Regions from separate parts of the Photorhabdus akhurstii genome, predicted to be linked through region 2. Evidence: predicted binding sites of a transcription regulator. Region 2 holds the regulator's gene; each other region holds the start of a gene.

What was found. Region 2 encodes LexA, which represses DNA repair genes until DNA is damaged. Its sites were predicted from a motif close to TNCTGTATGTACATACAGNA; they were not measured.
Region 1: a site for LexA is predicted at 5,216-5,235, ahead of B0X70_RS13515 (metal-dependent hydrolase). Genes of this name have one in related genera too.
Region 3: a site for LexA is predicted at 6,786-6,805, ahead of recA (recombinase RecA). Genes of this name have one in related genera too.

What each region holds. Positions count from the first base shown of each region.
Region 1 is NZ_CP020335.1:3,129,643-3,140,821, forward strand. Features, by position in the region: gene B0X70_RS13490 (metal ABC transporter permease) at 1-396, shown strand, start outside; gene B0X70_RS13495 (fructosamine kinase family protein) at 515-1,381, shown strand; gene B0X70_RS13500 (YniB family protein) at 1,438-1,980, opposite strand; gene B0X70_RS13505 (transposase) at 2,032-3,594, opposite strand; gene B0X70_RS13510 (RNA-guided endonuclease InsQ/TnpB family protein) at 3,685-4,854, opposite strand; gene B0X70_RS13515 (metal-dependent hydrolase) at 5,253-5,801, shown strand; gene B0X70_RS13520 (L-cystine transporter) at 5,989-7,380, shown strand; gene htpX (protease HtpX) at 7,459-8,346, opposite strand; gene prc (carboxy terminal-processing peptidase) at 8,697-10,748, opposite strand; gene proQ (RNA chaperone ProQ) at 10,768-11,179, opposite strand, start outside.
Region 2 is NZ_CP020335.1:558,864-570,042, reverse strand. Features, by position in the region: gene B0X70_RS02465 (DUF1266 domain-containing protein) at 1-808, opposite strand, end outside; gene zur (zinc uptake transcriptional repressor Zur) at 1,028-1,540, shown strand; gene lexA (transcriptional repressor LexA) at 1,696-2,301, opposite strand; gene B0X70_RS02450 (diacylglycerol kinase) at 2,421-2,792, opposite strand; gene plsB (glycerol-3-phosphate 1-O-acyltransferase PlsB) at 2,922-5,378, shown strand; gene ubiA (4-hydroxybenzoate octaprenyltransferase) at 5,428-6,282, opposite strand; gene ubiC (chorismate lyase) at 6,310-6,822, opposite strand; gene pgi (glucose-6-phosphate isomerase) at 7,011-8,657, opposite strand; gene lysC (lysine-sensitive aspartokinase 3) at 8,956-10,335, shown strand; gene B0X70_RS25865 (phosphopantetheine-binding protein) at 10,992-11,126, shown strand; gene B0X70_RS02415 (D-alanyl-lipoteichoic acid biosynthesis protein DltD) at 11,123-11,179, shown strand, end outside.
Region 3 is NZ_CP020335.1:1,442,885-1,454,063, forward strand. Features, by position in the region: gene proB (glutamate 5-kinase) at 1-962, shown strand, start outside; gene proA (glutamate-5-semialdehyde dehydrogenase) at 972-2,225, shown strand; gene aroL (shikimate kinase AroL) at 2,401-2,925, shown strand; partial or broken gene aas (bifunctional acyl-ACP--phospholipid O-acyltransferase/long-chain-fatty-acid--ACP ligase) at 3,026-4,903, shown strand; gene lplT (lysophospholipid transporter LplT) at 4,930-6,126, shown strand; gene pncC (nicotinamide-nucleotide amidase) at 6,152-6,709, shown strand; gene recA (recombinase RecA) at 6,886-7,953, shown strand; gene alaS (alanine--tRNA ligase) at 8,400-11,030, shown strand.

The DNA.
Region 1 (11,179 bases), 2.6 Mb from region 2:
GATCCGAACCAAGCGCGCGTTGTGGGATTACCTGTTAAGCTTTTGCATTATGGTTTGCTTTGCCTGCTGTCCATGACCATCGTCGCTTCCCTGCAAGCAGTGGGAATGATTTTGGTTATTGCAATGTTGATATCACCAGGCATTATCGCTTTCATGTTATGCCGCAGTTTTGACCGAATGTTAATTGTCGCTATCATTGCATCGGTCAGTTCCTGTGTCCTAGGTACTCTGATCAGTTTCCACATTGATGGCGCAACGGGACCATGCATTGTTATTGTTCAGGCTATCTTCTTTACACTAGCACTGGCTTACAATCAGATAAAACTTGTAAGAACAAAATCTAAACGTAAAACGTATCAAGCTGCTCTACAAATCTCTAACGAACCCAACCAATAACAAAAAGGGTTATATCTGTTTTGAGATATAACCCTGTTAATCATATTTTTTACCTGATCATATATTTTCTCTGACTATAATTGTTCATAAAGTAATTGACGACGTAGAGAGGTGAACCATGTGGCAAGCAATAAATCGTTTGTTAAACGAACATTTCGGTGTTGCTGAAATTCACGATAAAACTGAGTTAGCCGGAGGGGACATCCACCAAGCTTGGCGAATCACACATGGAAAGCGACAAATTTTTGTCAAATCAAACCTGCGGGAAATGCTCCCTGTCTTCAAAGCAGAATCAGAACAACTTGAACTCTTGGCACGCAGCCAGACTATCCGTGTTCCAACTGTTTATGGTATTGGCAACACCCGTGACCATAGCTTTCTCTTGCTTGAATTTCTGCCTTTAAAATCTTTTGACCCTCACAGTGCCTATTGCTTCGGTCAACAACTGGCAAAACTTCATCAATGGAGTGAGCAACCTCAATTCGGTTTTGATTTTGACAATATGCTGGCAACGACACCACAACCCAATGGCTGGCAACGACGTTGGCACCAATTTTATGCGGAAAAGCGGATTGGTTGGCAATTACAAATCGCAGCAGAAAAAAACATGATATTTGGCGACATTGATAATATCGTTCAAACCATAAGTAACAAACTTCAACACCATCAGCCACAACCCTCTCTCTTACATGGCGATCTCTGGCCAGCTAATTGTGCTTCGTTAGATGATCAAGCCGTTGCCTTCGACCCAGCCTGTTATTGGGGAGATCGTGAATGTGATTTCGCTATGTTACCGTTATACCCTGATTTACCGATGCAAATTTTTGATGGCTATCAGAGCATATGGCCGCTCCCTGCCAACTTTATCGAACGACAGCCTATGTATCAGCTCTATTATTTGCTTAACCGGTGTAATCTGTTTGGTGGTGATAATCTTATTGCGGTTCAAAATATTATTGATAATATTTTGACTAAAAATAGCTAATCAGTGGTAATCAAGCTGCGAAAACCTTATTCCGCAGCTATAGCCAACCGGAGCGTTTACCAGCCTAAGATTTTCAATAGAAAATAAAAAATCGCACCGATAATTACCGGTGAAATATATAAGATATAAATCTGACTGAACAGTGTATGACGAGGAAGTTTAATTTTTAATTCAATCTGTTCTTTCGTCAGTCCATTATTGCCTTTAGCTTTTTCAATAATAAGCTGATCTTCAATATTTTCGCGTACAAACTTCACTTGCCTGTACATACGTTGACCTGATGCATTCATAGCAAGGCCGAAAAAAATAAGAAAATAGATAATCAGGAAACCAAGTGTTGACCCGGTAAAGTCAGCCAGATGATCAGGTGTTGGCGAATTTTTCCAGAAGAAATCCAGAAATGGGGTATTAAAACGCACCATTTCAGCCATCATTTTCAGCAAATCACCCAAAACAGCATTGATACCATCACCTTTAATACCATGCAACCAAGCAAGATTGATCACAGAAACAATGGTCGATAAAAGTGCCGGAATAAAAATCATCCAACCTAAAACTCGCTTAATAATAGCGATGTATCCGGCTTTTTGGTAAGTCATCGATACCCCTCATAGCAATCAGCAGATTTTATTTTGGCTAATCATAGCCCATCAATCACCAAATTTAACTTTATATTTAGTTAAGTGACTGCTCCCCGCCGTAAAGAGGGTGTCGCAAAAGGTTAAGGTCACTTTTTCAAGCATCAAGTTAAATTCAATCACTGACTTTGGGCAGCCTGTTATTTGTATGGATAACAGGCTAAAAATAATCCCTAATATCAGAGCCACCGCTCTTGATAAGTTATAGGCCATTGCATGCAGGGAAAACTCCAGCTTTACCGCTGACAATCCCTTACGCCGAAAGCGTTCCAGTCTCTGAATTCCCCGTAATGCCGAAAATACCGGTTCTACCAGGCTCTTTCGTTGACTCAATATCTGTTTTGACTCGGGTCGGGCCATATGCAAACGAAGCGCCTCCCTCCCTTCATCTTCCGGATAACGTTTTATTTTTCTTCCTCCTTTAGCCTTTGTGCAGCCCGCTTTCTGCGGGCATCCGACACAATTGTCAGCGCTATAAACCCGATAGGGCCGCGTTTTTTCAGTGGCTTTCACTGTACTTTGCAGGGACAATTGGTGATGCGCAGGACAAATATAGCAATCTTGCTCAGCATCATAAGTAAATAATGATTTAGGATAGATTTTTCGTGCACGCTGTCGGTCTGAATTTTCTGCACAAAACAGCAAGCTCTGATGTTTCTTCGCCTCAGCAATCACATCGTCATGGAAATAACCGGCATCCAATATCAATTTTTCCGGGTGACCGCCCGAGACAGTGAGATTCTGCGCCAATAACGCGGCCATCACTTGGGTTTCACTGGAGGGATCGACCGTGTGAGCGACGATAAGACGTCTGTTGTTGACTAAAACAGACGGTTTATAGGAAGTTGAAAATCCCCTTCCCCGCTTAAGTTTCTGGACGACGGCTTCGGGTTCTGTTGGATTGATACGCAGTTGGCTGGCATCCTTCCCTTTTTTTTCGCGATTTTCTTGTCGGCGCCGTAATACGCTGGCTCCCTGTTCCAATTGCTTTATGCGTTTTTCTGTCTGCGCTGTGGCAGGGGTGGCCGTGAGAGTATTTTTTTCACGTGAAATCGCTTCCTGAGTTAAAAGGTGGTAATGAGAACAGGCCGCCTCTATCACTGTCCCGTCACCGGCCAGGCACGAGCCGTCCGAATGACTACGGTGCAAAATGGATAAGGTCAGTGCCTTAAAAAACGAGCCCGTCAGGACGGATTGGTGCTGATAAATAAAACGCCCAAGACTGGCATGATCGGGCGTAATTCCCTGACTGACAAAAATACAGCCTAAATCTAAACGCGCAAGTCGTTCAAGTTCTCTGAGCGAGCAGTGTCCTTTCATGATCCCATAAAGCAGGAGCCCTATCATGGAGCGTGGAGAATAAGGGGCTCTCCCTGTCGAAGCATAATGGCGTTCAAAAGGGCCCCAATCTTGCTCATCAAGAATGTCAGTAACAATAAATGCGCTACGCTCCCCCATTTGCCTGAGATAATCAGAAAGGGAAAGGGAGCCATCCAATACAGGTAAGTGCTGAGCTTTGACAAACTGACGTCCGGTATGAAGGGAAGGTTCCCGTTTTCGAATGAATAAGGTCATAAAAGATCTGCGCTTAAAAGAAGTACGCAGATCTTAACGGATAATACACGCCTTTTGCGACACCCTCTAAACGGCAAGGCTTCCCACTTCTCAGGCCGCAACCGTTGATGCAACGGATTTACGCTGGCCTCCGTGGGCAGAAACGACGAGTCCCGCCGCCTGTAATTCCTGTATGCCCTTGCGCTGGATGTTGATCGCTGCGTTGATGTCACGATCATGTTCAACACCACAGCAAGGACATGGCCAGATCCGCTTGTTCAGCGGCATTTCCGGCATTTTGTGACCGCAGCAATGGCAGGTTTTCGAACTGGCGAACCACTGATCCAGTTTGACCAGATGGACGCCCGCCGCTGCGGCTTTATATTCCAGTTTCTTGATGAAGCCATGCCAGCCCGCATCCCCGATAGCGCGGGCAAGGTGGTGATTCTTCATCATGTTGGCCGATTTCAGTGTCTCAACAATGATCGCTTGGTTTTCGTCAACCATTGTCCGAGAGAGTTTGTGTTGAAAATCGGCGCAGACATGGACTACCCGCTCATGGACGGCCGCCAGACGTAATCGGGCCTTGCCGCGGTTAACGCTGCCCTGTTGTTTGCGGGACAGTGATTTCTGTTTACGACGCAGGTTACGGGTGGCGTTGATAAGGTGACGGGGGTTATTGACCTTCTCCCCGGTCGACTCGATAAGATAGTGGGACAAACCCATATCGCACCCGGTCACGCGGGTGATAACGCCCGGCTTTTCCGGTACCTCTTTGCCATCGTCACACAGGATAGCGGCGAAATACTTTCCCGTGGCGGTTCGGGATAGCGTAATACTCTTCACTTCCCCTTCAATTTCTCTGTGTATGCGGGCCTTTATCGGTGACAATTTCGGGATCTTCACTGCGCCCTCCAGCACTTTCACCCCAACACAGTGATAGCTCGATTGCTTACCCTGTTTGCGTTTGAACGTGGGAAATTGGGCGCGCAACTTCGGATTGAAGAAATTATCAAATGCAGTATGCAGATTGATCACCGCCTGCTGTAACGCGATAGAATCATATGCCCTGAGCCAGGCATACTTGCGGGATTGCTTCGCGACCACCAGTAACGGTTTGAGGTCTTTGCGCGGATTTAAATTCACGCCGTGACGTTTGTAGGCATGCTTTTTGATGTGCAGCGCCTTGTTGTACGCAAAACGGACCGCCCCAAACTGACCGTTAAGATACTCGGCCTGTTCGGGTGTGGGGTAGATGCGGACCTTGGTCGCTCTTAACATATTCAGCGCTCATTGATAAAGTGCATTCATTTTAGCCTGTTTTACCGGCAGATATCCATTCATTCAGGAGACGTCGCAGTAGCCAGACCTAAAGCCCAAAGGGCTTTTCGCCTGATATTCCCGCCCGCACTGGGCTAGGGTTTACGGCGGATTTTGCTAAATGTCTTTTCATTTACCAATAAAAGCGGCCATTTTTTGATATCGATGGCAGCTTCTCAATTGTTCACATAACAGCCGCAGCGCTTATATCTTATTCTGTCAAATAAAAACTTAATTAGATATTAACGTTATATATTAATAAATAAGATATTTTTGCTTTTCACCCTCTATCTTACCCACGTAAAACCCTCTATACTTCGCCAACTGTATGGATAGACAGTTATTAGTCAGAGGAATTTATGACCGCAGAAGGGCATCTTTTGTTTTCAGTTGCCAGCATTATCCTGGCACACAAGCTAGAAATAACAACAGAGATAGCAAATGGAGACTGGCTGCATATGCTACCAGGGGTGCTGCTTACTGCCTTGTTACCCGATATCGATCACCCCAATTCAACTTTGGGTAGATTATTCAGATTTATCTCCATTCCTGTTGCCAAACTCTGTGGTCATAGAGGATTTACTCACAGCTTACTTGCTCTCATATTAGGAATCACTTTATTTTGGCTAAAAATACCAGAAGAGTGGCTAATCCCAACTGATTTTTTCCATGCCATGATTGTTGGCTATTTAAGCCATCTGATTGCAGATATGTTAACACCTGCGGGTGTGCCGTTATTATGGCCAATCAAAATACGTTTCTGTCTACCGGTGCTTGGCAAGCAAGGAAATAAGAAAGCAGAAAGGTTTATTTCTGCTCTCTTAATTGTCATTGCCATTTTTCTACCAAAAGATATTGAATACTCTATACTTTTTTATATCAATCGCATCAAAGATCTCTATTTATAATACTCTAATTGACTAAAAATAAATCTTAAAAGTCACATTTGTTATATCAAATTCTATATAGTTATAAATGAGAATAATTTAAGCTGATACTATATTCCCCAACTGCTTGTTGTAATGTGTTCGTTTGCAAACTTACACGATTCGATACAACTTATGACTCAACTAAATTGAATTCTGGAGTTTGGGGATGAATTTACCACTCATTTCGAATGTGCTCGTCTTCGTAGCACTGCTTTTGCTATTGTCAAAAGCTAGTTCACGGCAATGGAACTTGTCGAAAAAGGTTTTTGCGGGCCTTGCCATTGGCATTATTTTTGGCTTGGCACTGCAACTAGTTTATGGCTCTGATAATACCATAGTGAAGGAATCCATATTATGGTTCAACATTGTCGGTAATGGTTACGTACAGCTTCTACAAATGGTCATTATGCCTCTGGTATTTGCCTCTATTTTGAGTGCAGTTGCCAAATTACACAAAGCATCTTCTTTAGGAAAAATCAGTTTTCTGACCATTGGAGCGTTGCTATTCACTACAATGATTGCAGCGCTTATCGGTATCATAATTATCAACCTGTTCGGCCTGACTGCTGAAGGTCTGATTCAAGGTCCCCAAGAAACAACGCGCCTATCTGCTATCGAAAACAACTATGTCAGCAAAATCTCTGATTTATCTGTACCACAATTGATTTTATCTTTTATTCCTAAAAATCCGTTTGCAGATTTCACCGGCGCTAATCCAACCTCTGTTATCAGCGTTGTCATTTTTGCAACTTTCTTAGGTATCGCAGCTCTGCAAATGCTGAAAGATGATCATGAAAGAGGTGAGCGCATATTAGTCGCTATTGATACTATACAAGCATGGGTAATGAAGCTGGTTCGTCTGGTTATGCGCCTAACGCCGTATGGTGTTATGGCTCTAATGACCAAAGTTGTCGCCAACTCTAATATCCATGAAATTGCAAAACTGGGAACCTTTGTTATCGCATCTTACATTGCATTAGCACTCGTATTTGTTGTTCATGGGTTTCTGCTTTCTCTCATCGGCATCAATCCACTTAGATTCTTCAAAAAAACCTGGCCAGTGTTGACTTTTGCATTCACCAGCCGTTCCAGTGCGGCCAGTATTCCACTGAATGTCGAAACCCAGACACTCCGTATTGGCGTGCCAGAATCTATCGCCAGTTTCTCAGCATCTTTCGGAGCAACAATTGGTCAGAATGGCTGTGCCGGTATTTATCCCGCCATGTTGGCAACAATGGTTGCTCCAACAGTAGGTATAAACCCTCTCGATCCGATGTGGATTGCAACACTCGTTGGCATTGTCACTATCAGCTCTGCTGGTGTCGCCGGTGTAGGCGGCGGTGCTACATTTGCCGCACTGATTGTCTTACCCGCAATGGGATTACCTGTGACGTTGATTGCTTTATTGATTTCTGTTGAGCCTCTCATTGATATGGGCCGTACGGCGCTGAATGTAAGTGGCTCAATGACTGCTGGTACTATTACCAGCCAACTGATGGGACAAACTGATAAAACTATCTTCGATCAAGAAGAACAGGTTGAATTAAGTCAGCTATAATTTAAAACTTCAAAAGTTGCAAAAAAGCCGGAGTTGATTTTCCGGCTTTTTATTTTATTCACAATACTTTATTCAGGATTATTTATTCAGGTATTGTCCACTACGCAGCGCTTCAATACGTTTGTCCAATGGTGGGTGAGACATGAACAGCTCACTGAATGTTTTTGCTTTACCATTAATACAGAACGCCATCATACTGCCTTCTTCCTGCGGTTCATAACTGGTTTTCAGACGCTGTAAAGCAGCAATCATTTTCTCTCGGCCGACCAATTTGGCAGAACCTGCATCTGCATGGAACTCGCGGTAACGGGAGAACCACATTGTGATAATGCTCGCCAGAATACCAAATACTATTTCCAGCACCATTGAAACAACCATGTAAACAATCGGATTACCAGAGGAGTTACTCTCTTCCTCATCACTGTTGCCAGACAGGAAACTTGATACAGCCTGAGCCAACAGACGAGAAATAAAGATAACAAAAGTATTTACTATCCCTTGCAACAAGGTCATCGTCACCATATCACCATTAGCAATATGACTAATCTCATGAGCAATAACGGCTTCTGCTTCTGCCCTACTCATGTTGTCCAATAGACCGGTGCTGACAGCTACCAGAGAAGCATTACGACGCGCTCCGGTAGCGAATGCGTTAATATCAGGCGCGGCATAAATCGCAACCTGGGGCATGGCAATATTGACCTGTTCCGCTTGACGACGAACAGTTTCAACTAACCAATGTTCAACTTCATTTGCTGGCTGTTCTATGACCTGACCACCCACAGAGCGCAAAGCTATCCATTTGGACATCAACAGGGAAACAAATGCTCCCCCAAAACCAAACAGGCCAGCCATAATCATCAGACCTTGTACACTACTCCTCTGAATTCCTGTCAAAGAAAGTATTATCCCGAACACCAACATAACAGCGAGGTTAGTGAGGAGGAACAAAACAATTCGCATCATAAAAACCGGCTTCCTTTATTAATAATCATAAATGCACTTTCAGAACTACTCTATAAATAAGGCTGTTCTTACTATATTCAAGGCTTTTAACCTGTTAAGCGATAAGATCAACACAACTTTACAAAATCATAAAAAAACCCGCATTAGCCTAACACCAATTGGTTAAACAAAATACTCCAACCCCTAGTAATGCTGAGAAAATGTGAAACAATTCATCTTTTCTGAAAAGAAAAAACACCTTAAAAAGGCTGTTCATATTATTTTATTGAAAACCCAATATACCGTTCACTCAAAACATCTCAAGCGAACGATATTGGGCATTAATCATTGACAGGCTTTAACCCATTATTTTATTTAGATTTAGCTAACATTTTCTCAGCAGGTTGGTGTGCTAAATCAAGTGCAATCTTCACTGACTCATCAAGATAGGGATCTGGCCCCTGATAATCTTTAGGTAAATCATCCAGTGAAGTTAACGGCTTTTTACCTTCGCGTTTAAAGCGATCATTTATGCGATTCAACTTCAGAGCATCCGCTTCCTTATTCTCTTTCTCTCTTTGTGCGTAGTTCAAAGAAACAAGATTTTTATGCTCTTTCATCGCCTTATAGTGAGCAATATCCTCATTGATGTACTTGAATTCTGGATCATTTGTAATGCGAGCATTGTGAACGACATTCAACTGAGGAACCAATGCAGCAACAATTTTAGACCCTGTATAACGGGCAGGAGGAATGCTATCCCAAGGCAAAGCATTATCTTCGAAACTTTCCCCCGTTTCTGCCGGATCAACCCCCGTCGGCATTACAATATCAGGAGTAACCCCTTTACGCTGAGTACTACCGCCATTCACGCGATAGAACTTCTGAATCGTATATTGGACAGAACCCAGTGATGGCCAATCAGGACGCATCATTTGATCGTAAATACGACTCAAAGAACGATATTGTTGAACTGTGCCTTTACCAAAAGTTGGTTCACCAACAATCAACGCTCGCCCATAATCCTGCATTGCCGCAGCAAAAATTTCAGAAGCAGAAGCACTAAAATGGTCTACCAGAACAACCAAAGGTCCTTTATAGTACACCACTTCATCGGTATCAGAATCCTGACGGATTTTTCCATTATTATCTCTAACTTGGACAATCGGGCCGCTTGGGAGAAACAAGCCTGATAAAGAAACCGCCTCTGTCAGCGCACCACCGCCATTGCTACGCAAATCAATGACAATAGCACTGACATGCTGTTTGGTCAGTTTTTGTAATTGCGTTTTAACATTATCAGTCAAACCAACATAAAAACCGGGGATATCAAGAACGCCCACTTTTTCCTGACCCATTGTCTTAACTGACATCTTCACAGCCCGATCTTCCAAACGGATCTGTTCACGAGTTAAAGTAACAGTACGTGGTTTTGCTCCTTTGGTATCAGAAATAACCTCAAGCCGTACTTTACTCCCTTTAGGACCTTTAATCAGCGCAACCACATCATCCAGACGCCAGCCAATAATGTCCACCATAGACTTCCCAGACTGAGCGACACCAATAATCTTATCGCCCACGTTTAATGCTTTGCTTTTGGCGGCAGGTCCACCAGCAACCAAAGAATTTATAACCGTGTAGTCATCATCTATTTGCAAAACAGCACCAATCCCCTCCAGGGAAAGACTCATTTCTGAGTTAAACTGTTCAGTATTGCGTGGTGAAAGATAATTGGTATGAGGATCAATTTCACGAGCAAACGCAGTCATAATCAATTGGAAAACATCTTCACTTTGACTTTGTGTCAGACGTTTTAACGCGGATTGATAACGTTTGGTGAGCATCTCTTTGATTTTATTGTCCTCTTTGCCACTGAGCTTGAGGTTGAGCCAATCATACTTAACTTTAGCATCCCAAAGTTTATTTAGCTCTTCCACACTCTGTGGCCAAGGGGCTTTGGAACGATCAATATCAATTGTATCGTTACCATCAAAATTCATTGGCTGTTCAAGACGCGATAAAGCGTACTGATAACGCTCAAAGCGACGTTTCTGTAACAAATTAAACAAGTCATATGGAATTTCCAGATTCCCACTTTCCAATTCCTTGCCTAACAACTTTTTCTTATCGGCATACTGAGCAATATCTGACGCTAATAATATGTTATGGCTGTAATCCAGTATATTGAGATAGCGGTCAAATATTTTTGCCGAAAAATCACCATTTAAATCAAATTGGCGATAATGAGAACGAGTGAAGCGGGATGTTACCCGCTCGCTCACTGTTGAATGCTGAGGTTCCTGCTTCAATATAGGTAGTTGTTCAATGCCAACAGGAACAGCCACCGGACTGTTTGTATTTGCATAACAAGTACCAAAAATTGAAACACCTAAGACAAAAGCCAGTCTGACGAATTTGTTCATGCCCAGGTTGGCCTCCGTATCAGAACTGTAAATGTTCTGCGCGTACAATCATTGCCAAACCGGAAGGCAATTGTACTCGTACACCATCTTTGGCGATCTCAAGCACAGAAGCATCCACTGAACTCTTACCCACTCTTACTTTAATTTCCTGACCAATTTTCAGCGATGAAACATCGATAATCTGAGTAGGTGAAGGTTGAGCAGGTTTAGCAACTGGCTTACGTGCTTGCTGAGGACGCTTTTGTTGGCGTGGCTGTTGCTGCCGTTTTTCCCCCTCAGTATTGTTAGCACGGCGACGAGGTGCAGGTTTCTTGGCTGCGGGCCGTTCACTTTTTTCACCAGCCGCCGCATTTTCAGCTTCACGTTTCTTAGCTCTTTGTTCCGCACGCTGTGCCTGAACCCGTGCTTTGGCTTCAGTCAGTTGCTGGAGA
Region 2 (11,179 bases):
CCATTTCTTCACTGATATAACCGGCGCAAAAACAGTTACGACTTAAAACAATCGCAAGCCACAAATCAAACCCCCACACTAATGCAGGAGGGCGTCGATTAATAGGTTTGGCACATTTATGAATATAGTCAGGTGTTACTTCAACTAATTTGGCCAGCACTTTAAACATTTTCCCATCACTAAGAGCGGCATCAATCGCAAAATGTTTTGAATGCACCCCCTCCCACAAACCCGTTAGCATTTTCATATACCCTTCTTCATCAATAATTCCCCAGTCGCTATATAATTGGGATTGATGCTCTTGGGTCAGAGATAATGGAAGCAGACAGTAACGATAGTTATCATGGGCAACCCGTGACTGTAGGGGATAATGCTCTAGAGTTTCACTCCAAAAACCTAGCCAATAGTCACTAACAATATTTAACCGTAATGCCTGACGCTTCTCTTCTGGTAAAAGAGATAAACCTGCTTGTTGATAATAACGCCGTTGTTCCCATTCAGGCCGCTTAACAATGCGATAAATAATAACAGAAAGCAACATTACACCTAATAATGCTACACCTCCTACTTGTGCCAGAAGTAAATAATCGGCATCAGGGACAGATACATTACCTATTATAAATAAAACAATTGCTACAGATAATACAATACCCATACATACTGCAATTACAAATAAAATATTAATCAATGCATATAATGCTCTTAGAAAAGGTAACTTTCTTTTTTCACAGATAATATGCTTCATTACCTGATAGCCTTTAACTGGGAACTGTCTATAATGAGGCTGATTTTGTAAAAGCTCTTTCATCACAAATGCTTCCTTTCCGAAAATTATCTGTCATATACGATAATTCTTGTCTGTATTATCATAAACTTCAAGAAAACATTATTTTTGCTATTGAGTACCAATTTAGCCAAATTAACTCCATCAGGGGACAATCACAATGAACTTTACTGGATAATATTTTCTATTGAAGAAACATGATAACATCACAATATTATCATCGTACTGGTTGTAAGAGGCGCAATGAAATTGATTAATCAAAAAAAGTTACTGGAACAGGCCGAAGTTATTTGCCAGGCTCGTGGAGTCCGCTTTACTCCGCAGCGGCTTGAGGTTTTGCGTCTCATTTCAGAACAGCCAGGGGCAATCAGCGCTTATGATTTACTGGATTTGCTACGGGAAGCAGAGCCGCAGGCCAAACCGCCTACCGTATACCGAGCACTGGAATTTCTGCTGGAACAGGGGTTTATTCATAAAATAGAATCCACCAACAGTTATGTCCTATGTCACCATATCGAACAACCAAGTCACACTTCAGCGATGTTTATTTGTGACCGTTGTGGTTCTGTTACGGAACGAGATGGTGGAACCGTCGAATCCGCCATCCAACAACTAGCAAAAACAGCCGGGTTCAGTTTACGCCATACCATTATCGAAGCACATGGCTTATGCTCATCCTGTGAAGAGATCGAATCCTGCACTAAACGAGATGAATGCCAGCATGACCACCGCATTGAAGTAAAAAGAAACAGATAGTAAGTAAATACTTACTTTTGGTACAGAGCCAGACTGAAATAAACAACCGCAGAATCACGTTTAAGATAATCACAACGATAAATTCAACAACATGATTCTGCCGGAATATTGCAATTCTTTAACAATCTCAAAAACAACAATTTGATATTTTATTATCAAGACCAGTTGCCGCTACGAATCACCCCAACCGCCAATCCTTCAATTGTCAGGCTCTGCTCACGCAAATCCACCACAATTGGCTTAAATTCAGGGTTTTCTGCCAGCAATTCAACTCTGTTTCCAGTCTGTTTAAAACGTTTTACCGTCACTTCATCTTCAATGCGAGCAACAATAATCTGCCCATTACGAACATCTTGTGTTTTATGCACGGCCAACAGATCACCATCCATAATCCCAACATCTTTCATAGACATGCCGCTGACCCGCAACAGGAAATCTGCACTTGGCTTAAACAGTGCCGGATCAACCTGATAATGACTTTCAATATGCTCCTGTGCCAACAGTGGTTCACCTGCGGCGACACGGCCAATTAACGGTAAACCAGATTCTTCAACCAGCAAACGGATACCTCTAGATGCCCCAGCGACAATCTCTATCACCCCTTTACGAGCCAATGCTTTCAAATGCTCTTCAGCCGCGTTAGGTGAACGAAAACCAAGACGTGCTGCAATTTCAGCACGCGTCGGCGGCATCCCCGTTTGCGAAATATGGTCACGCACCAAGTCATAAACTTGCTGCTGCCTTGCGGTAAGTGCTTTCATTTCGTCCCCTGTTTGTTTATACAGTCAATATGTGAGTATATACAGCTAAATAACGATTGGGAACCTACCAGGGTAGAAAATTAGCCAATTATAATATAATACCTAACTATTAAACTAAATCAGGCCATAAAATAGCGCCAAAGGATGGTCCCCCAGACAATTAACGACAGAATCATTGTTAGAAAGACAGCCGCCGATCCCATATCTTTCGCGCGACCGGACAGTTCATGGAACTCACTGCCAATACGGTCAACCACGGCTTCAATAGCACTATTCAAGATTTCCATAATCAACACCAGCATCACGGAACCAATCAGTAAAATGCGTTCAATTGCGCCGATATCCAGATAAAATGCAACCATCATAGCCAATATCGCTAAAACTATTTCCTGACGGAAAGCCGCCTCATTTTTCCATGTTGCCCGAATGCCCTTCACCGAATATACGATCGCTTTAATGATACGGGTCAAGCCCTTGGATTGATTCGCCATAAATTATTCACACCAAATGTAAGGTTATTTGACACTTTCCCCTTTTATTATTGTCTTAACACAACAGATCTCAACATCTGTTTCTGGTATGCTGGCAACGTGTTGCTAACAAGAGGCTTCAAGATATTTATGTCAAGTTGGCGTAAAATATATTATAAATTATTGAATTTACCACTAAAAATACTGGTAAAGAGCAAACTTATCCCCACAGATCCTATTACCGAATTGCGACTTGATACGACACGCCCGATTCTGTACGTGCTGCCGTATCATTCCAAAGCAGACTTACTGGCATTACGTCAGCAATGTCTTGAACAGGATCTGCCGGACCCATTAAATTCACTGGAGATTGGTGACACTGAACTTCCTAGCTATGTATTTATCGATAATGGCCCACGTGTATTCCGCTATTGTGCGCCAAAGCAGGAATCCGTGAAAATTTTCCATGATTACCTAGATCTTCATCGCAATAATCCAAATCTGGATATCCAACTGCTGCCAGTTTCTGTCATGTTCGGCCGTTCCCCGGGACGCGAAGGGCAGAGCGCTCCACATTTGCGGCTACTCAATGGTATCCAAAAATTCTTTGCCATTCTCTGGCTAGGCCGAGATAGTTTTGTGCGCTTTTCAAACACAGTATCTCTACGCTATATGGCAACTGAGCATGGCACTGACAAGACGATTGCCCATAAGCTGGCTCGCGTGGCACGAATGCACTATTCACGTCAACGCCTGGCAGCCGTTGGGCCACGCCTGCCGGTTCGTCAAGAGTTGTTTAACAAGTTACTGGCATCGAAAGCAATAGAAAAGGCGGTCTCCGATGAGGCCCGCAGCAAGAAAATCTCACATGAGAAAGCCCGACAAAATGCCATTAATATGATGGAAGAGATTGCGGCGGATTTCTCTTATGAAACGGTACGGCTGTCAGGCCGCGTACTGGGTTGGACCTGGAATCGCCTGTATCAAGGGATCAATGTTCACAATGCTGAACGCATCCGCCGTCTGGCACAGGATGGCCACGAACTGGTTTATGCGCCCTGCCACCGTAGCCACATGGATTATTTGCTGCTCTCCTATGTGCTCTATCATCAAGGCTTGGTGCCGCCCCACATCGCCGCTGGCATCAACCTGAATTTTTGGCCGGCAGGGCCAATATTCCGCCGCCTTGGCGCATTTTTCATCCGCCGCACTTTCAAGGGTAATAAACTCTACGCCACGATATTCCGGGAATATCTAGGTGAGTTATTTGCCCGAGGTTATTCTGTTGAATACTTTATGGAAGGCGGTCGCTCCAGGACTGGTCGTTTACTCGATCCCAAAACGGGTACGCTGTCCATGACGTTACAGGCGCTGTTGAGAGGCGAATCACGCCCAATTACCATTATTCCGATCTATATCGGCTACGAACATGTGATGGAAGTTTCCACCTATGCCAAAGAGCTGCGTGGCGCAACCAAAGAGAAAGAGGGCTTTTTCCAGATGATACGCGGTTTGCGCAAACTTCGTAATCTGGGGCAAGGCTACGTCAACTTTGGCGAACCCATCCCGTTGATCCAATACCTTAACAACCATGTTCCTAGCTGGCGCGATTCTATTGATCCAATAGAATTCCATCGTCCCGAATGGTTCAATCCGACAGTCAGTCAACTGTCTGAAAAGATTATGGTAAGCATTAACAACACTGCGGCGGCTAACGCGATCAACTTATGTTCAACTGCCCTGCTTTCGTCACGTCAGCGAGCACTAACTCGTGAGCAACTGCTTGAGCAACTGGATTGTTATATACAGCTCATGAGCAACGCGCCCTACGCTGCCGATGTCACTGTACCAAAGAAAACCGCAGAGGAGTTGTTAGAACACGCTCTGCAAATGGATAAGTTCGAGGTAGACAAAGACAGTATGGGTGACATTATCATTCTGCCGCGTGATCGGGCAGTTTTGATGACCTACTACCGCAACAATATTCAACATCTCTTAGTACTGCCATCGCTGATTGCCTGCATCGTGATTCATCATCGCCGCATCAGCCGCGAAGCGTTGTTAAACCAGGTCGCGATCATTTATCCACTCCTTAAAGCCGAGCTGTTTATGCGTTATAGCAAAGCAGAATTGCCAGAAGTGGTTAATACACTGATCAACGAACTGACCCGCCAGTGCCTTATCTGCAACAAGGAGCATGGCATGCTGGTGCTTAATCCAGCACGTATCCGCCCCCTGCAATTACTGGCAGCCGGTGTCCGTGAAACACTGCAACGTTATGCCATCACCCTCTCTTTACTGAACGCCAACCCAATAATCAGCCGGGGAGCGCTGGAAAAAGAGAGTCGGATGTTAGCGCAACGTCTGTCGGTATTGCATGGCATCAACGCACCTGAATTCTTTGATAAGGCGGTATTTACTACGTCGGTAAATACACTACGTGAAGAAGGTTATATCAGTGACAGTGGCAATGCGATTACAGCAAATACCCACGATCTGTATCAGGTATTGGGTGAACTGATGTCACCTGAGATTCGTCTTACGATCGAGAGTGTTAGTTTGCCGCCAGAGCATAACGATACCGAAGAGAGTGCCAAGGAAGGATAATCTTCTTAAATACTGGTGATAATGGTTATTCACATTATCACCAGATATTTCAGACATAGCTGAAAAAAATGCCAAGGAATAGCACCAGACCTACATAGTTATTATTGAGGAATGCCTGGAAACACAGTGTTCTTTCCCGGCCGACGATCAGTTTCTGCTGATAAATAAATAGCGTACCCGCAAGCAACAGTGACCAATAGTAGATACCGCCCAGATTCATCATATAACCCACCAGCGCTAGCACCAGTAACATAGCGAGTTGCAATAACCCTATAATCAATTTATCGAAACGACCAAACAGGATAGCTGTGGACTTAACGCCAATTTTTAAATCATCGTTTCGATCGACCATCGCATATTGTGTATCATAAATAACCGACCAGAAGATATTAACCAGGAATAATAACCAACACTCTAATGGTAAAGACTCACTAACCGCAGCAAATCCCATAGGAATAGCCCAACCGTAAGCTGCCCCTAGCACAAACTGAGGAAGATGACTAAACCGTTTAACAAAGGGGTAAAACCAAGCCAGAGCCAACCCAACAACTGACAACCCGATCGCCATTTTATTCAAGGTCAGCACCAGCCCAAAAGAGATCAGCGCCAGCACGGCAAACAGGAGCTTACTCTCTTTCTCACTGATGGACCCACTCGGCAGAGGACGTGCTTTTGTACGTTCTACGTAACCATCAAATTTTCTGTCAGCAAAATCATTGATTACACATCCCGCTGCACGCATCAGAAATACACCGGCAGTAAAGACCAATAATATGTGCATATCCGGAATCCCTTTCCCGGCCATCCACAAGGCCCAGAAAGTCGGCCACAACAACAATAATGCACCTATAGGCTTATCAATACGCATTAAACGGCAATAGGCCAGCCATTTACTTTGCGCCATACTTCCCGCCACTTCGGTTTCCCCCTTTTAAATTTTACCTTTATATACAGGTGATTCAGGTAAAAAGACTTCGGTTAATAATAATGGCTTGCCTGATAACCTTAGCAATGATCGTCTTGCCCAACGGTTTACCTGCTGCCCCACATGAATATAGTCCCGCGTCAATTTATTACCACTAAAAAGATATCGCCCCAGTGGGACTGTTCCTAAATCAACCAAACTTTCATCAGGGCCGGTTAATGTCGCTTCCGGGATTAACGTCCGCCCCAATAGCCAAGGGATATTATCGCCACACAGCACGATCTCACGCAGCCAATATCTTTGACTCGTTGGCAAACACTCACTTTCATCAGAAAGTTGTTCGGCGGTAATAAAACATTCTCTGAATGGTATGATACACACACGATTACAATATTGCTCAAAACGGCGAGTCATTGAGCCCAATTCCATCAACCAATCTAAAATCTCATCAGACAAAATGGGCGAATCCACCGAAAGCCATTGAATAGGCGCCGTTGTTAATATTGAGTCAGTTGACATACGATTTTCCATTAGGACAAATTTCTTTTATCCGGAAGTACAATTGATAACCGCTGAGAATACCACGTTGTAGGTATACAGAATAAAAAGTTATAACAAATTATATAAATATTATTGAGTAAAAATAAGCGAATTATGATGAACATAATTCGCTCATATCAATTAACTTTCTGATTCAGAGTAAGTGATTAACGCCATGCTTTAAAACGATTAATCAATCCATTTGTTGAACTATCGTGGCTGATAACTTCTTCACTATCCTCAAGCTCCGGTAAAATACGGTTAGCCAATTGCTTACCTAATTCAACTCCCCACTGATCAAAAGTAAAGATGTTGAGAATCGCCCCTTGTACAAATATCTTATGTTCATACATGGCAATCAACGCCCCCAAACTAAATGGGGCAATTTCACGTAACAGAATAGAATTAGTCGGGCGATTTCCTTCAAACACTTTAAATGGCGCAACATGTTCAACTTCAACCGCACCTTTACCGCTAGCAACAAATTCAACATCCACCTGCTCACGAGATTTACCAAAGGCTAATGCTTCCGTCTGAGCAAAGAAGTTAGATAACAATTTGTTGTGATGGTCGCTCAATAGGTTATGGCTGATGGCTGGCGCAATAAAATCGCAGGGAATCAATTTAGTTCCCTGATGAATAAGCTGATAGAACGCGTGCTGACCATTCGTTCCAGGTTCTCCCCAGATGATTGGGCCAGTTTGGTAATCTACTGGATGACCATTGCGATCGATATATTTACCGTTAGATTCCATATTGCCTTGCTGAAAATAGGCAGCAAAGCGATGCATATACTGATCGTATGGCAGAATCGCTTCAGTTTCCGAGCCAAAGAAATTGTTGTACCAAACACCAATTAACGCCAGCAATACAGGAATATTCTGCTCAAATGGGGTATTGGCAAAGTGCTGATCCATTGCGTGCGCCCCACTAAGCAACTGTTCAAAATTTTCAAACCCGACAGAGAGTGCAATAGATAAACCAATCGCTGACCACAATGAATAACGGCCGCCAACCCAATCCCAAAACTCAAACATATTTTTGGTATCAATACCAAATCGCTTAACTTCCTGCTCATTTGTAGAAAGTGCCGCAAAATGCTTTGCAATATGTCCTTCATCACCCGCACTTTTTAGGAACCAGTCACGGGCAGAGTGAGCATTGGTCATCGTTTCCTGAGTAGTGAACGTCTTGGAAGCAATGAGAAATAGCGTCGTTTCTGGGTTAAGCGCTTTCAAGGTCTCCGCAATATGGGTTCCATCAACATTAGAAACAAAATGCATATTCAAGTGATTCTTATAAGGTTTCAGCGCTTCCGTCACCATATAAGGGCCAAGATCTGAACCACCGATACCGATATTCACCACATCAGTAATCACCTTACCGGTATAACCTCTCCACTCGCCATTAATCACGCGCTCACTGAAATCTTTCATTTTTGCCAACACCGCGTTGACCTGCTGCATAACATCTTCCCCGTCAACCACAATCGGGGTATTACTGCGATTACGTAGTGCAATATGCAATACAGCGCGATCCTCAGTACGATTAATTTTCTCACCAGAAAACATACTCCGAATAGCCCCGGCAACATCCGTCTCTTTAGCAAGCGCCTGTAATTTTTCTAATGTCTCCGTTGTGATGCGATTTTTTGAAAAATCTACCAGAATCTGGTCATCGAATGTCGCTGAGAACTTAGCAAAACGATTTGGGTCCTGTTCAAACAATTCACGTATGTGAATATCCTTTATCTGCGCAAAATGCTGTTCTAACGCTTTCCAAGCTGAGGTTTGACTAGGATTAATATTTTTCATAGCTATGCTCTCTATCAACTGACTGTAATTAATTGGGAGTAAAGAAAGATTGTAACCTGTAATTCTATGATTCGAGCCTCTTTTCCTTTAATCACTGATATTGGTCAAAACGATTAGGTTTTTCTAGTTCTATTTGCTGAGGTATACAAAAAATAATTACTGTTCTCTACTATCCTCAATTTATTTTATGATTCTTATCGCGTCATGAAAGATATTGATGTCACTCTTCACCCCGTTGACTCAAACCCGTTAACCCGATATTTCTAAAAGACTATCCAGTTAACAGAAGGTTATCGCAATGAGTGCTGTTTCATCCCAATGCCCAGAAATTGGCGGGCATGTAGTCGCAAAATTTGGTGGTACCAGCGTGGCAAATTTCGATGCCATGAATAACAGTGCAGATATCGTACTGGCAAATAAAGCAGTACGTGTAGTTGTGCTGTCTGCGTCCGCCGGTATAACCAACTTATTAGTTGCATTAGCGGCAGGCTGCGATGCAGATAAGCGGGTTGACTATTTGAAACAGATCCACGCCATTCAATACGCAATAATTGATCGCTTGCATGAATCCGATGCGATTCGTCAAGAGATTAATCGTCTACTGGAAAATATTAAAACCCTTGCTGAAACCGCGTCTCTGGCAACCTCTGCGGCTCTGACAGATGAATTAGTCAGCCACGGTGAACTGATGTCCACACGATTGTTTACCGAATTGCTTCGCCAACGCGGTAAAGATGCCGAATGGTTTGATATACGCAAAGTGATGTATACCGATGATCATTTTGGCCGTGCTGAACCAAACCATGAACAACTTCAATCGTTGGCAACAGAACATCTCTTACTACGTCTAAAAAATACCCTGGTTGTCACCCAAGGCTTTATTGGTCGTGAAGAGAACGGTCGTACCACTACACTGGGGCGCGGTGGCAGCGATTATACTGCGGCGCTCTTGGGAGAAGCCCTTGGCCTGAAACGCGTTGATATCTGGACAGATGTTCCGGGCATTTACACCACTGATCCACGAGTTGTTCCAACCGCCCAACGAATTGATCAGATTGCCTTTGATGAAGCGGCGGAAATGGCAACATTTGGCGCCAAAATTCTACATCCGGCAACGCTGTTTCCTGCTATTCGCTGTGGCATTCCAGTATTTGTCGGCTCTAGTAAAAACCCACAGGCCGGCGGTACGCTGGTCTGTGATACCACAGAAGCCCCACCACAGTTCCGCGCTATTACCCTGCGCCAGAAACAGACGTTACTGACATTACACAGCCTGAAAATGCTACACGCACAGGGATTTTTGGCCGAAATATTTACTATTCTGTCACGTCATAATATCTCGGTGGATTTGATCACCACCTCGGAAGTCAATGTGGCATTAACACTCGACACCACTGGCTCCACCAGCACGAATGGCAGCCTGCTGACCAATGCGCTTATGACGGAGCTTTCGACGCTGTGTCGGGTTGAAGTGGAAGAAGATCTGGCGCTGGTGGCAATTATTGGTAATCAGCTTTCTCAAACCAACGGATTAGGAAAAAAGGTTTTTAGTGTGCTGGAAAGATTCAATCTCCGCATGATCAGTCATGGCGCCAGTAACCATAACCTGTGCTTGCTTGTTCAAGGCAAAGATGCAGAACAAATTGTTCAAATCCTTCATCAGCGTTTGTTTGAATAAGTATAGTTTTTCAGGTAATTGATATCCTTCTCAGTCAGAAGACTGAGGGGATATTACGGTAAGTCCATCATTTGACTTAAAAATTAATTGTGTAGGAATATCTGTTTTTCATAATAGCGAGACTTCCGTTTTCTTCATTATTGTTTTTACTTCATTCTGGCAAGATCAGAAAAAGTTTCTTTTAATTTTTACCATTTATTTTTAAATAGCTTTCTGCTGCAAATCTCCGTGTGAATTAGTTAGCATTTTCACTTACATATTTAACTATATTGAGGGACAGTAAATCATAGGATATTTTAAAAAAACGTTATTTTTCTCATTTATTAGGGAAATTATACGTAGAACAATTATATTATCTTGATAAAGAAAGGGCTATCAATTAGTATGCATAACGATTAAAACTGAAACATCGATATTCCATACTGTTTAATAACATATGTAAAATCAATCAAATTAACTGAAAAAACAACAGTTATATTAGCAAGCAAATGTGTTCTAGCTTGTGCGGTAGCTATCATGAATATCAATAAATCATACAAATACAATCTTAGTATAAAAGGATAATATATGGAACTTGAACAGCAAGTATTATCGATAGTCAACAAAATTGCCAGAAAAAATGTTGAATTAGATGATGAACTTTTAAAAAAAATCTAATAGATTCAATCACTACTGTCGATCTCATCCTGGAATTACAAGCAGAATTCGATTGCCACATATCAGCAACTGACGCTGAATCTATTCTCGAAACCCCTAAATCAATCATCAACTATTTAAACAGCTTAAAATGATGTTAAAAAAGATATCTATTAATATTTCAGCATTATTATTCGCAGCAATTATT
Region 3 (11,179 bases), 880 kb from region 2:
TGACTTCCGGTGCTATTGCGGCAGGGAGGGAACATTTGGGCTATCCGGATCTCCCGGCGACGATTGCGTCCAAGCAATTGCTGGCGGCGGTCGGGCAGAGCCGGTTGATTCAATTATGGGAGCAGCTTTTTTCTATTTATGGTATTCATGTTGGGCAAATGTTACTGACCCGAGCGGATTTAGAAGATCGCGAACGTTTTTTAAATGCCAGAGATACCTTACAGGCTTTGCTCGATAATCGCATTGTGCCCGTAATTAATGAGAATGATGCGGTTGCGACGGCGGAAATTAAAGTGGGTGATAATGATAATTTATCTGCGCTGGCGGCAATTCTGGGGGGAGCGGATAAGTTGCTATTGCTGACGGATATTGAAGGGCTATATACCGCTGATCCGCGTAGCAATCCAGACGCAAAACTTATCCCGGAAGTTTATGACATCAGCGATGAATTACGTATGGTTGCCGGTGATAGCATTTCGGGTTTAGGGACGGGAGGAATGGCAACTAAACTTCAGGCGGCGGGGATTGCAGGTCGCGCGGGTATTGATGTCATTATTGCCGCTGGTAATAAACCTGATGTCATCTCTGATGTCATTGAAGGTAATTCAGTAGGTACTCGCTTTCATGGGTTGGAAAGCCCGATGGAAAATCGCAAGCGTTGGATTTTTGGCGCACCTCCGGCGGGTGAAATTATTGTAGATCATGGTGCTGAAACAGCAATCTGCGAAAAAGGCAGCTCTTTATTACCGAAAGGGATTAAAAATATTAAAGGTGATTTCTCCCGTGGAGAAGTTATCTGCATTCGTAGCCTGTCTGGTAAGGATTTGGCGCATGGTGTTTGCCGTTATAACAGTGATGCTCTACGTTTAATTGCAGGCCGCCATTCACAGCAGATAAGCCAGATCCTCGGTTATGAATATGGCGCTGTTGCGGTTCATCGTGACGACATGATTGTGAGTTAAGGATTCATAATGTTAGAACAAATAGGAAAGGCTGCCAGGGAAGCTGCATGGCAACTGGCACAGCTAAGTACAAAACAGAAAAATCAGGCATTAGTCCGCATTGCAGATTTACTAGAGCAGGAAAGCGCAATCATTCTTGCAGCTAATCAGCTTGATATGATTCAGGCCCGCGAACAGGGCATGAGCGAAGCATTGTTGGATCGTCTGTTATTGACGCCGGAGCGTTTGACGGCGATAGCTCACGATGTTCGTCAGGTGTGCGGTTTATCTGACCCGGTAGGGGAAGTCATTGATGGCAGTTTGCTTGACAGTGGCTTGAGGTTGGAGCGTCGCCGTGTACCGTTAGGCGTGGTTGGGGTGATTTATGAAGCACGTCCTAATGTCACCATCGATGTTGCATCTCTGTGTTTGAAAACCGGTAATGCGGTTATTTTGCGTGGTGGTAAAGAGACTCACAACACCAATCAAGCGACAGTGAAAGTCATTCAGCAGGCACTTGAACAGAGTGGATTACCTACCGCAGCCGTGCAGGCGATAGATAAACCGGACCGTGAGTTAGTCATTCAGCTACTGAAAATGGATCGCTATGTGGATATGTTGATTCCACGTGGTGGCGCAGGGTTGCATAAGCTGTGCCGCGAGCAATCGACCATTCCAGTTATTACGGGTGGAATTGGTGTTTGTCATACTTTTGTCGATGAAAGTGCTGATTTTGATAAGGCATTAACTGTAATCACTAACGCTAAAGTGCAACGTCCGAGTGCCTGTAATGCTTTGGAAACCTTGCTGGTACATCATAAGATTGCGGCTGATTTTCTGCCTGCATTGAGCAAGAACATGAAAGCGCAGGGAGTGACTCTGCATGCGAGTAAATCAGCAATGGCTTTTTTGAAGGATGGACCGGCTAAGGTCGTGGATGTTACGGAAGCAGATTACCGTGATGAGTGGTTATCTCTGGATATGAATGTGGAAATTGTCAGTGATATGGAGCAGGCAATTGATCATATTCGTACCTATGGTACGTCCCATTCTGATGCTATTTTGACTCAATCTTTGCACAATGCTGACTATTTTGTTCGTCAGGTTGATTCTGCCGCGGTTTATGTGAATGCTAGCACTCGCTTTACTGATGGCGGCCAGTTTGGTTTGGGAGCGGAAGTTGCCGTTAGTACGCAGAAACTGCATTCCCGCGGCCCAATGGGATTAGATGCGCTGACTACGTATAAATGGATTGGTTATGGGGATGATTTAATCCGTAAATAATGTGTTTACTGTTACCCCAGAAGCGTATCTGGTTATATTGAAGTTTCGATAAGATCATGCTTTGGGGTAGCTTTTACCGTATATATTAACTTTTGATTTTACGTTAGTGTAAAGTTCTGGTTACTATAGGCGTTAATATATTTTTAACGATGAAATTTACCAAGGATATCAGGCAGTGAACCAAATATTGTTTATTGTAGGTGCACGTGGGGCAGGAAAAACGACGGTTGGAAAATTATTAGCCAATGAATTATCGTACACATTTATTGACACTGATCACTATATCCAACAAACCAGCAACATGACCATTGCGGATATTGTTAACCAGCAAGGGTGGCAACAATTTCGGCAATTAGAAAGCCAAGCTTTACAACAAGTTAGTCAAAGCAATAGTGTTATTTCTACCGGTGGAGGGATCATTCTTTCCACTGCAAATCGCCAATATATGCGACAAAATGGCACGGTGATTTATCTTCAAGCTTCAGCGAGCATTTTGGCTGAACGATTAATGCAGCAACCAGAAAGTACCCAACGCCCTAGTTTGACGGGAAAATCTATTGTTGAAGAAATGGAAGAAGTGCTTGCCGCCAGAGAAAATCTCTACTGTGAATGTGCGAACCATATTATTAATGCGCAACTTTCACCGGAAAAAATTGCAACTTATGTGAAAGAAATTATGCTCTCTGGAATAGTCTCCTGACACTATTTTAGTATTTTTTTATAGAGAAATAAGACTATTACAGTGTCGAATAATAAATAGTATCTTCTATTTATTTTTTCAAATGGGTTGAGATACGAATATGTTGTTTAAATTTCTAAGGCTTGTTTTTCGTTTAATGTTTCGTTTAACAGTAGAAGGAGATATTAAACAATTTAACCACCCTAAATGCCTTATCACGCCTAATCATGTCTCTTTTCTTGATGGTGTTTTGCTGACGCTTTTCTTGCCGGTTAAGCCAGTATTTGCTGTCTATTCCAATATTGCAAATCGTGGTTTTATGAAACTGGTAAGTCGCTATGTTGAAATAGTCCCTTTGGACCCAATAAATCCAATGGCTGTCAGGGTGTTGGTTAAGGAAATAGAAAAGGGGCGGCCAATAGTTGTTTTTCCAGAGGGGAGAATTACTGTTACCGGTTCTTTGATGAAAATCTATGATGGGGCGGCTTTTATTGCGGCGATATCCGAAGCCGCTGTGGTTCCTGTTCGCTTTGAAGGATTAGAAAGAACCCTATTCAGCCGATTAAAAGGTATTTTCAAACTTCACCTTTTTCCGAAGGTGACAATGAAAATCCTGCCTGCGACACAATTGCCGATGCCGAATGCGTCTGGTTCGGAGCAACGACGTCGTTTAGCCGGTGAGCGTTTGCATGAAATAATGATGAGTGCACGAATGGCGACCCGACCGCAAGAAACAATATTTGAATCTTTACTGGTTGCACGAAAACAATTTGGTCGTTTTAAGCCCTGTATTGAAGATGTTTCTTTTAAAGAAGACAGTTATAACAGTCTGCTTAAAAAAGTACTGGGCGCCAGCCGTATTTTGCAGCGTTTTACCTGTCAGGGGGAACGGGTTGGTTTTCTTTTACCCAATGCCACTATTATGGTCGCTGCGATATTCGGGGCATCTTTGAGAGGAAGAATACCGGCTTTATTAAACTATACAACCGACAGTCATGGATTGAAGAATGCGGTAGAGATTGCCAGTATTAAAACTATTGTGACTTCCCGACAATTTCTGGAAAAGGAGCGATTAACTCATTTATCTGAGCAGGTTACCGAGGTTAATTGGGTTTATCTTGAGGATTTGGCAGGTACAGTGACTTTTCAGGATAAATTATGGATCTTGTGGCACCTCTTTTTTCCGAAGCGAGCGATGGTGGCGCAAAAACCAGATGATGATGCTTTGGTGCTATTTACGTCCGGTTCAGAAGTTGTATCAAAAGGTGTGGTTCACAGCCACGCTAGTTTGTTAGCCAATGTGGAACAGATAAAAACCATTACTGATTTTAATCCACTTGACCGTTTTATGTCTTCTTTACCGCTATTTCATGCATTTGGATTGACGGTTGGCTTATTCACTCCGTTGTTGTCTGGTAGCCGAATATTCCTCTACCCAAACCCATTGCATTACCGGATAGTGTCAGAACTGGTATATGAGCGTAACTGTACCGTATTATTGGGTACATCCACTTTCCTGGAGAATTATGCCTATTTCGCTCATTCATATGATTTTGCGCGTCTTCGTTGTGTTATAGCCGGTGTTGAGAAGCTCACTGAAAATACGAAACAGATTTGGCAAGACAAATTCGGTATTCGCATTTTAGAAGGATATGGCATGACAGAATGTGCGCCTGTCATTGCATTGAATGTGCCGATGATGGCTAAGGTCGGTACTGTTGGGCGGATTTTGCCGGCAATGGAATCCCGTTTGATTCCGGTAGCAGGAATTAAGGCGGGGGGGCGTTTGCAACTGCGTGGCCCGAATATGATGAAAGGGTATCTGAGAATTGAAGATCCAAATCATTTAGAACTACCAGCGGCAAAAGATGAGCATGGAAATATTCAGTTTGATTGGTTCGATACCGGAGACATTGTTTCAATTGATGAACAGGGATTCTGTACTATTCTCGGTCAGGGGAAACATTTTGCTAAACAGGAAAAAATCGTGTCATTGGAAAGTGAAGCTGAACAGGAATAATCATCGTGAATCCATCCGTCGTTGTTCAACCGTTATTAACCCGTGGCATGAAAGCCGTATTGGTGTCACAATTTTTTTCAGCTTTTGCCGATAATGCGCTGTTATTTGCGATTCTGGCACAGTTGAAAGCCCAGTTTTATCCTGACTGGAGCCAGCCGATATTACAGATAGTGTTTGTTTTGGCATATATCCTATTGGCGCCTTTTGTGGGGCAAACAGCCGATCGTTTCCCGAAAGATCGTGTGATGTTGTTTGCTAATAGCGTCAAGTTGTTGGGCGCATTTACTATTTGCTTGGGATATGATCCATTTCTGGGTTATGCCTTGGTGGGAGTAGGTGCTGCATCATATTCACCGGCTAAATACGGAATCTTGGTTGAACTGACCGATGGTGATCGTTTGGTAAAGGCTAATGGTTTGATGGAGGCTTCAACGATCATTGCCATTCTTACAGGTTCTGTTGCTGGCGGTTTGTTGTCTGATTGGAACCTGGCTATCGCACTGCTTGTTTGTGCGCTGATGTATGGTATCGCTGTTATCGCTAATTTCTTTCTCCCTCGATTATCGGCTGTACGTCAGGATAAGGGCTGGAATCTGAAAAAGATGCTGACAGACTTTGCTTCATCTTGTTGTATTCTTTGGCATAACAAAGGCGCTAGGTTTTCTTTAATTGGCACCAGTTTGTTCTGGGGGGCGGGTATAACAGTGAGATTCCTATTGGTCTTATGGGTACCTGTTGTGCTGGGAATTTCTGACAATAGCACGCCGACAATACTTAATGTGATGGTTGCTGTCGGCATTATTATTGGCGCAGGTGTTGCTGCCCGTTTTATTACCCTTAAAACGGTCCATCGTTGTATGCCTGCTGGTGTTTTAATCGGCGTGATGGTGGTCATTTTTGCTGTTCAGCAAAATATTTGGGCTTCCTACGTCTTATTAATCATACTCGGTATTTTTGGCGGTTTGTTTATTGTTCCACTGAATGCATTATTGCAGGAAAGCGGCAGACAAACGGTTGGGGCCGGTTATGCCATCGCAGTACAGAACTTGGGTGAGAATATCGCCATGTTATTGATGCTTGGCTTGTACTCATTGGTTATTAAAATAGGCGTCCCGGTTGTTACAACAGGGATAGGTTTTGGTACTCTGTTGGCGTTGACAATCATGAGTTTGTGGATTTGGAACCGGTTTCAAAGAAATTGATCTTTTACCGGATAAAGAGTGTGTTATGAGTGAAAAAATTCTGACTCAGCTTAGTATTGAACTGGGAGAGAAGTTGAGACAGCAAAAACTGTGGGTGACCTGCGCTGAATCTTGCACCGGTGGCTGGTTGGCGAAAACAATTTCAGATATTGCCGGTAGTTCTGCTTATTTTGACCGAAGCTTTGTGACATACAGTAATAAAGCTAAGCATCAAATGCTGGGCGTGTCAGAAGCTGTTTTACAGCAATATGGGGCTGTTAGTGAACAGGTGGTGAGAGAAATGGCCGCAGGAGCGCTGAAAGCTGCGCGGGCAGATCTGGCGGTTTCAGTCAGTGGCATTGCCGGGCCTGATGGCGGTAGCGAAGAAAAACCTGTTGGTACCGTGTGGTTTGGGTTTGCATATCTGACGGTAAATGGGGTAGAAGTTGTGTCCCGCAATTGTTGTTTTAACGGTGATCGAAATGAAGTACGCCTTCAAGCTGTCATTTATTCTCTGAAAACATTGTTATCAGAGATTATATACCCTATGGATTTCAAGATGGATAGCGACGGCAAGGGTGCGAATCCCCGGGAGCATAGGTAACTATGTGACCGGGGTGAGTGAGTGCCGCCAACAAAGAGGCGACTTGAAAGATGACGGGTATAAAAAATTAACTTGATGCTGTATGATTATACAGTATAATTGTAGGCAACATTTCAGTATTAAAAATTATTCATCGGCAGTGAGAGAGCCCTTTCATTGCTTACGAGGGAGTAAAAATGGCTATTGATGAAAATAAACAAAAAGCACTAGCGGCGGCACTAGGCCAAATTGAAAAACAGTTTGGTAAAGGTTCCATCATGCGTTTGGGCGAAGACCGTTCAATGGACGTTGAAACTATCTCCACGGGTTCATTGTCACTGGATATTGCATTAGGTGCTGGTGGCCTGCCGATGGGGCGTATTGTTGAAATTTATGGCCCGGAATCTTCTGGTAAGACAACGCTGACATTACAGGTTATCGCCGCGGCACAACGTGAAGGTAAAACCTGTGCGTTTATTGATGCTGAACACGCCCTTGATCCTATCTATGCTAAGAAGTTGGGCGTTGATATTGATAATCTGTTGTGCTCTCAACCCGATACCGGAGAACAGGCTCTTGAGATCTGCGATGCGTTGACACGTTCCGGCGCTGTTGATGTCATTATCGTAGACTCCGTAGCTGCCTTAACGCCAAAAGCCGAAATAGAAGGGGAAATTGGTGATTCTCATATGGGGCTGGCAGCTCGAATGATGAGTCAGGCAATGCGTAAACTGGCCGGTAATTTGAAAAGCTCTAATACGTTGTTGATCTTTATCAACCAGATCCGTATGAAAATTGGCGTCATGTTCGGTAATCCTGAAACCACAACCGGTGGTAACGCGCTGAAATTCTATGCTTCTGTTCGTCTGGATATTCGCCGCATTGGTTCTGTGAAAAATGGCGAAGAGGTTGTTGGTAGCGAAACCCGTGTTAAGGTAGTCAAAAACAAAGTGGCAGCGCCATTTAAGCAAGCAGAATTCCAGATTATGTATGGCGAAGGCATTAACACTTATGGTGAATTAATCGATTTAGGCGTGAAGCATAAATTGGTGGAAAAAGCGGGTGCATGGTACAGCTATAATGGCGATAAAATTGGTCAGGGCAAAGCGAATGCTACCATCTACCTGAAAGAGCATCCTGAAATTTCTGCTGAACTGGATAAAAAATTACGTGAAATGCTGTTGCATAATGCCGGCGAATTCAGTAGTGCCGCTTCTGATTACGAAGGCGATGAAAACGAAGAGATGAATAACGAAGAATTCTAATCTGACTCATTATATCGGTAGTCTGTAATTCTCGGATTAAAACTGTAAAAGTTTTGTCATCAAACTTATACCGCGTTAATAATGACGCGGTTTCTTCTCTCAGAAAGCAAGTATTATCCATATTATGCGATCATGCTTTCAGAAAATACCCAGACGATTTACAATGCTGCCAGCGAATGGATGTGTCTGGGATTTTATACCTTATGGATTTCAAGATGCGTCGCGACGGCAAGGGAGTGAATCCCCGGGAGCATAGGTAACTATGTGACCGGGGTGAGCGAGTGCAGCCAACAAAGAGGCAACTTGAAAGATGACGGGTATACTTCTAATAGAAGAACTTTTATCTTATCCCCACTTTGTTTATTCGTGAGTTGAAAGTAGGTGATGGAATATCCCACCTAACCAATTCATAAATCTGTTTTTTCCAGCTTGATTTCGGGACAATTATGAGCAAAAGCACCGCTGAGATCCGTCAAGCGTTTCTCGACTTTTTTCATACTAAAGGGCATCAAATCGTACCAAGTAGTTCTTTGGTGCCAAATAATGACCCAACACTGCTATTTACCAACGCAGGGATGAACCAGTTTAAGGATCTATTTCTTGGACAGGACAAAAGATCTTATTCCCGGGCAACAACTGCTCAGCGTTGTGTTCGTGCCGGTGGTAAACATAACGATTTAGAAAATGTAGGTTACACCGCACGCCATCATACTTTTTTTGAGATGCTCGGTAATTTCAGTTTTGGTGACTATTTCAAACATGATGCTATTAATTATGCTTGGGAACTTCTGACGGGCAAAGATTGGTTCAATTTGCCTAAAGAAAAATTATGGGTGACTGTCTATCAGACAGATGATGAAGCCTATGATATTTGGAAGAACGAAGTCGGCATACCAACAGAAAGAATTATCCGCATTGGTGATAACAAAGGCGCGCCTTATGCATCGGATAACTTCTGGCAAATGGGTGATACCGGTCCTTGCGGCCCTTGCACTGAAATTTTTTATGATCATGGTGAACATATCTGGGGTGGACCGCCAGGAAGCTCGGAGGAAGATGATGACAGATATATTGAAATCTGGAATATCGTCTTTATGCAGTTCAACCGTCATGCTGATGGCACGATGGAGCCGTTGCCAAAACCATCAGTAGATACGGGGATGGGGCTGGAGCGCGTCGCCGCTGTATTGCAGCACGTCAATTCTAACTATGAGATCGATCTGTTCCGTGATTTGATTACTGCTGTTGCTAATGTCACTGGCGCTACAGATGATCTGAGTAATAAATCTCTGCGGGTTATTGCTGATCACATTCGTTCATGTGCATTTTTGATTTGTGATGGTGTTGCTCCTTCTAATGAAAACCGTGGTTATGTTCTGCGTCGTATTATCCGCCGAGCTATCCGTCACGGTAACATGTTGGGGGCTAAAGATACCTTCTTCTACAAACTGGTTGCGCCATTGATAGACGTGATGGGTGCTGCGGGAGAAGAGCTTAAACGCCAGCAAACCATTGTTGAGCAGATCTTGAAAACAGAAGAAGAGCAGTTTGCTCGTACTCTGGAACGTGGTCTGCAATTGTTAGACGATGAACTGGCAAAACTGTCCGGTGATATTCTGGATGGCGAAACGGCTTTCCGTCTGTATGATACCTATGGTTTCCCTGTGGATTTAACCGCTGATGTTTGCCGTGAGCGTAATATTAGCGTTGATGAAGCGGGATTTGCCCTGGCAATGGAAAATCAGCGTCGTCGTGCTCGTGAATCAAGTGGTTTCGGCACCGATTATAATGAATTGATCAAAGTTGATGAACGCAGTGATTTCTCTGGTTACGATCATAACGAACAGCAGGCAACAGTAACTGCTATCTTCCGTGATGGTGAATCAGTCGATCAAATTCAAGCGGGTGAAGAAGCGATTGTTATATTGGATAAGACCGCTTTTTATGCTGAATCTGGTGGACAAGTTGGTGACTCAGGCATTCTGAGTAATGCCGATTGTGCTTTTTGTGTTATTGATACACAAAAATATGGTCAGGCTATTGGTCATATTGGTAAGCTTGAAAAAGGTACCTTAAGTGTAAACCGTAACATCAATGCGGTTATTGATATTGAACGTCGTGATGCAATTCGTTTGAATCACTCAGCAACCCATCTGTTACATGCTGCGTTACGTCAAGTTTTGGGTGAGCACGTATCACAGAAAGGCTCTCTGGTTAACGATAAATACCTTCGCTTTGATTTTTCTCACTTTGAAGCGATGAAACCAGAACAGATCCGTCAGGTTGAGGATTTGGTTAATGCCGAAGTTCGTCAAAATTCACCTGTTGTTACTGAATTGATGGATCTGGAAACAGCAAAAGCCAAAGGTGCGATGGCACTGTTTGGTGAAAAATATGAAGAACAAGTTCGCGTACTGTCAATGGGGGATTTTTCCACTGAATTATGTGGAGGGACTCATGCAAATCGCACCGGTGATATTGGCTTGTTCCGTATTATTGCTGAATCTGGAACGGCTGCGGGTATCCGTAGGATCGAAGCGATTACAGGTAAAAAAGCGGTGGAATCTGTACATCAACAGGTTGATTTACTTCAAGATATTGCTCAATTAGTGAAAAGTGATATCCATAGCCTGAGTGAAAAAGTACGGGTGACGCTGGATAGAACCAAAGCGTTGGAAAAAGAGCTTCAACAGCTTAAAGATCAGCAGGCTGCACAAGAGAGCTCTTCTTTAGCAAGCAAAGCGAAAGAAGTGAAGGGTGTGAAGTTGCTGGTCAGTCAGTTAAGTAATACAGAACCTAAGATGTTGAGAACGATGGTTGATGATCTAAAAAATCAACTAGGTTCAGCGATTATTGTGCTTTCCACTATAAGTGATGATAAAGTCAGCTTAATTGTTGGTGTCACAAAGGATCTGACTGCTAAAATAAGAGCAGGTGAGTTAATTTCTTCTGTAGCTCAGCAGATCGGTGGTAAAGGCGGTGGTCGTCCTGATATGGCCCAGGCAGGTGGTTCTGATGTTGAAGCATTGCCTTCTGCTTTGGATAGCGTGGAAGAGTGGGTAGCATCGCGGCTATAAGCGGTATTACCTGAGTTTACGGGGCATCATAGCGTTGTTTTTGTGGTGTCTTGAAATCTTGTTGTGAAATTGTTAAAAGGTTAAGCGCATATTTATTTATTTTGGCTAAACTATATAGGTAGGAAATGCGCTTAAAATTGCTTATACTT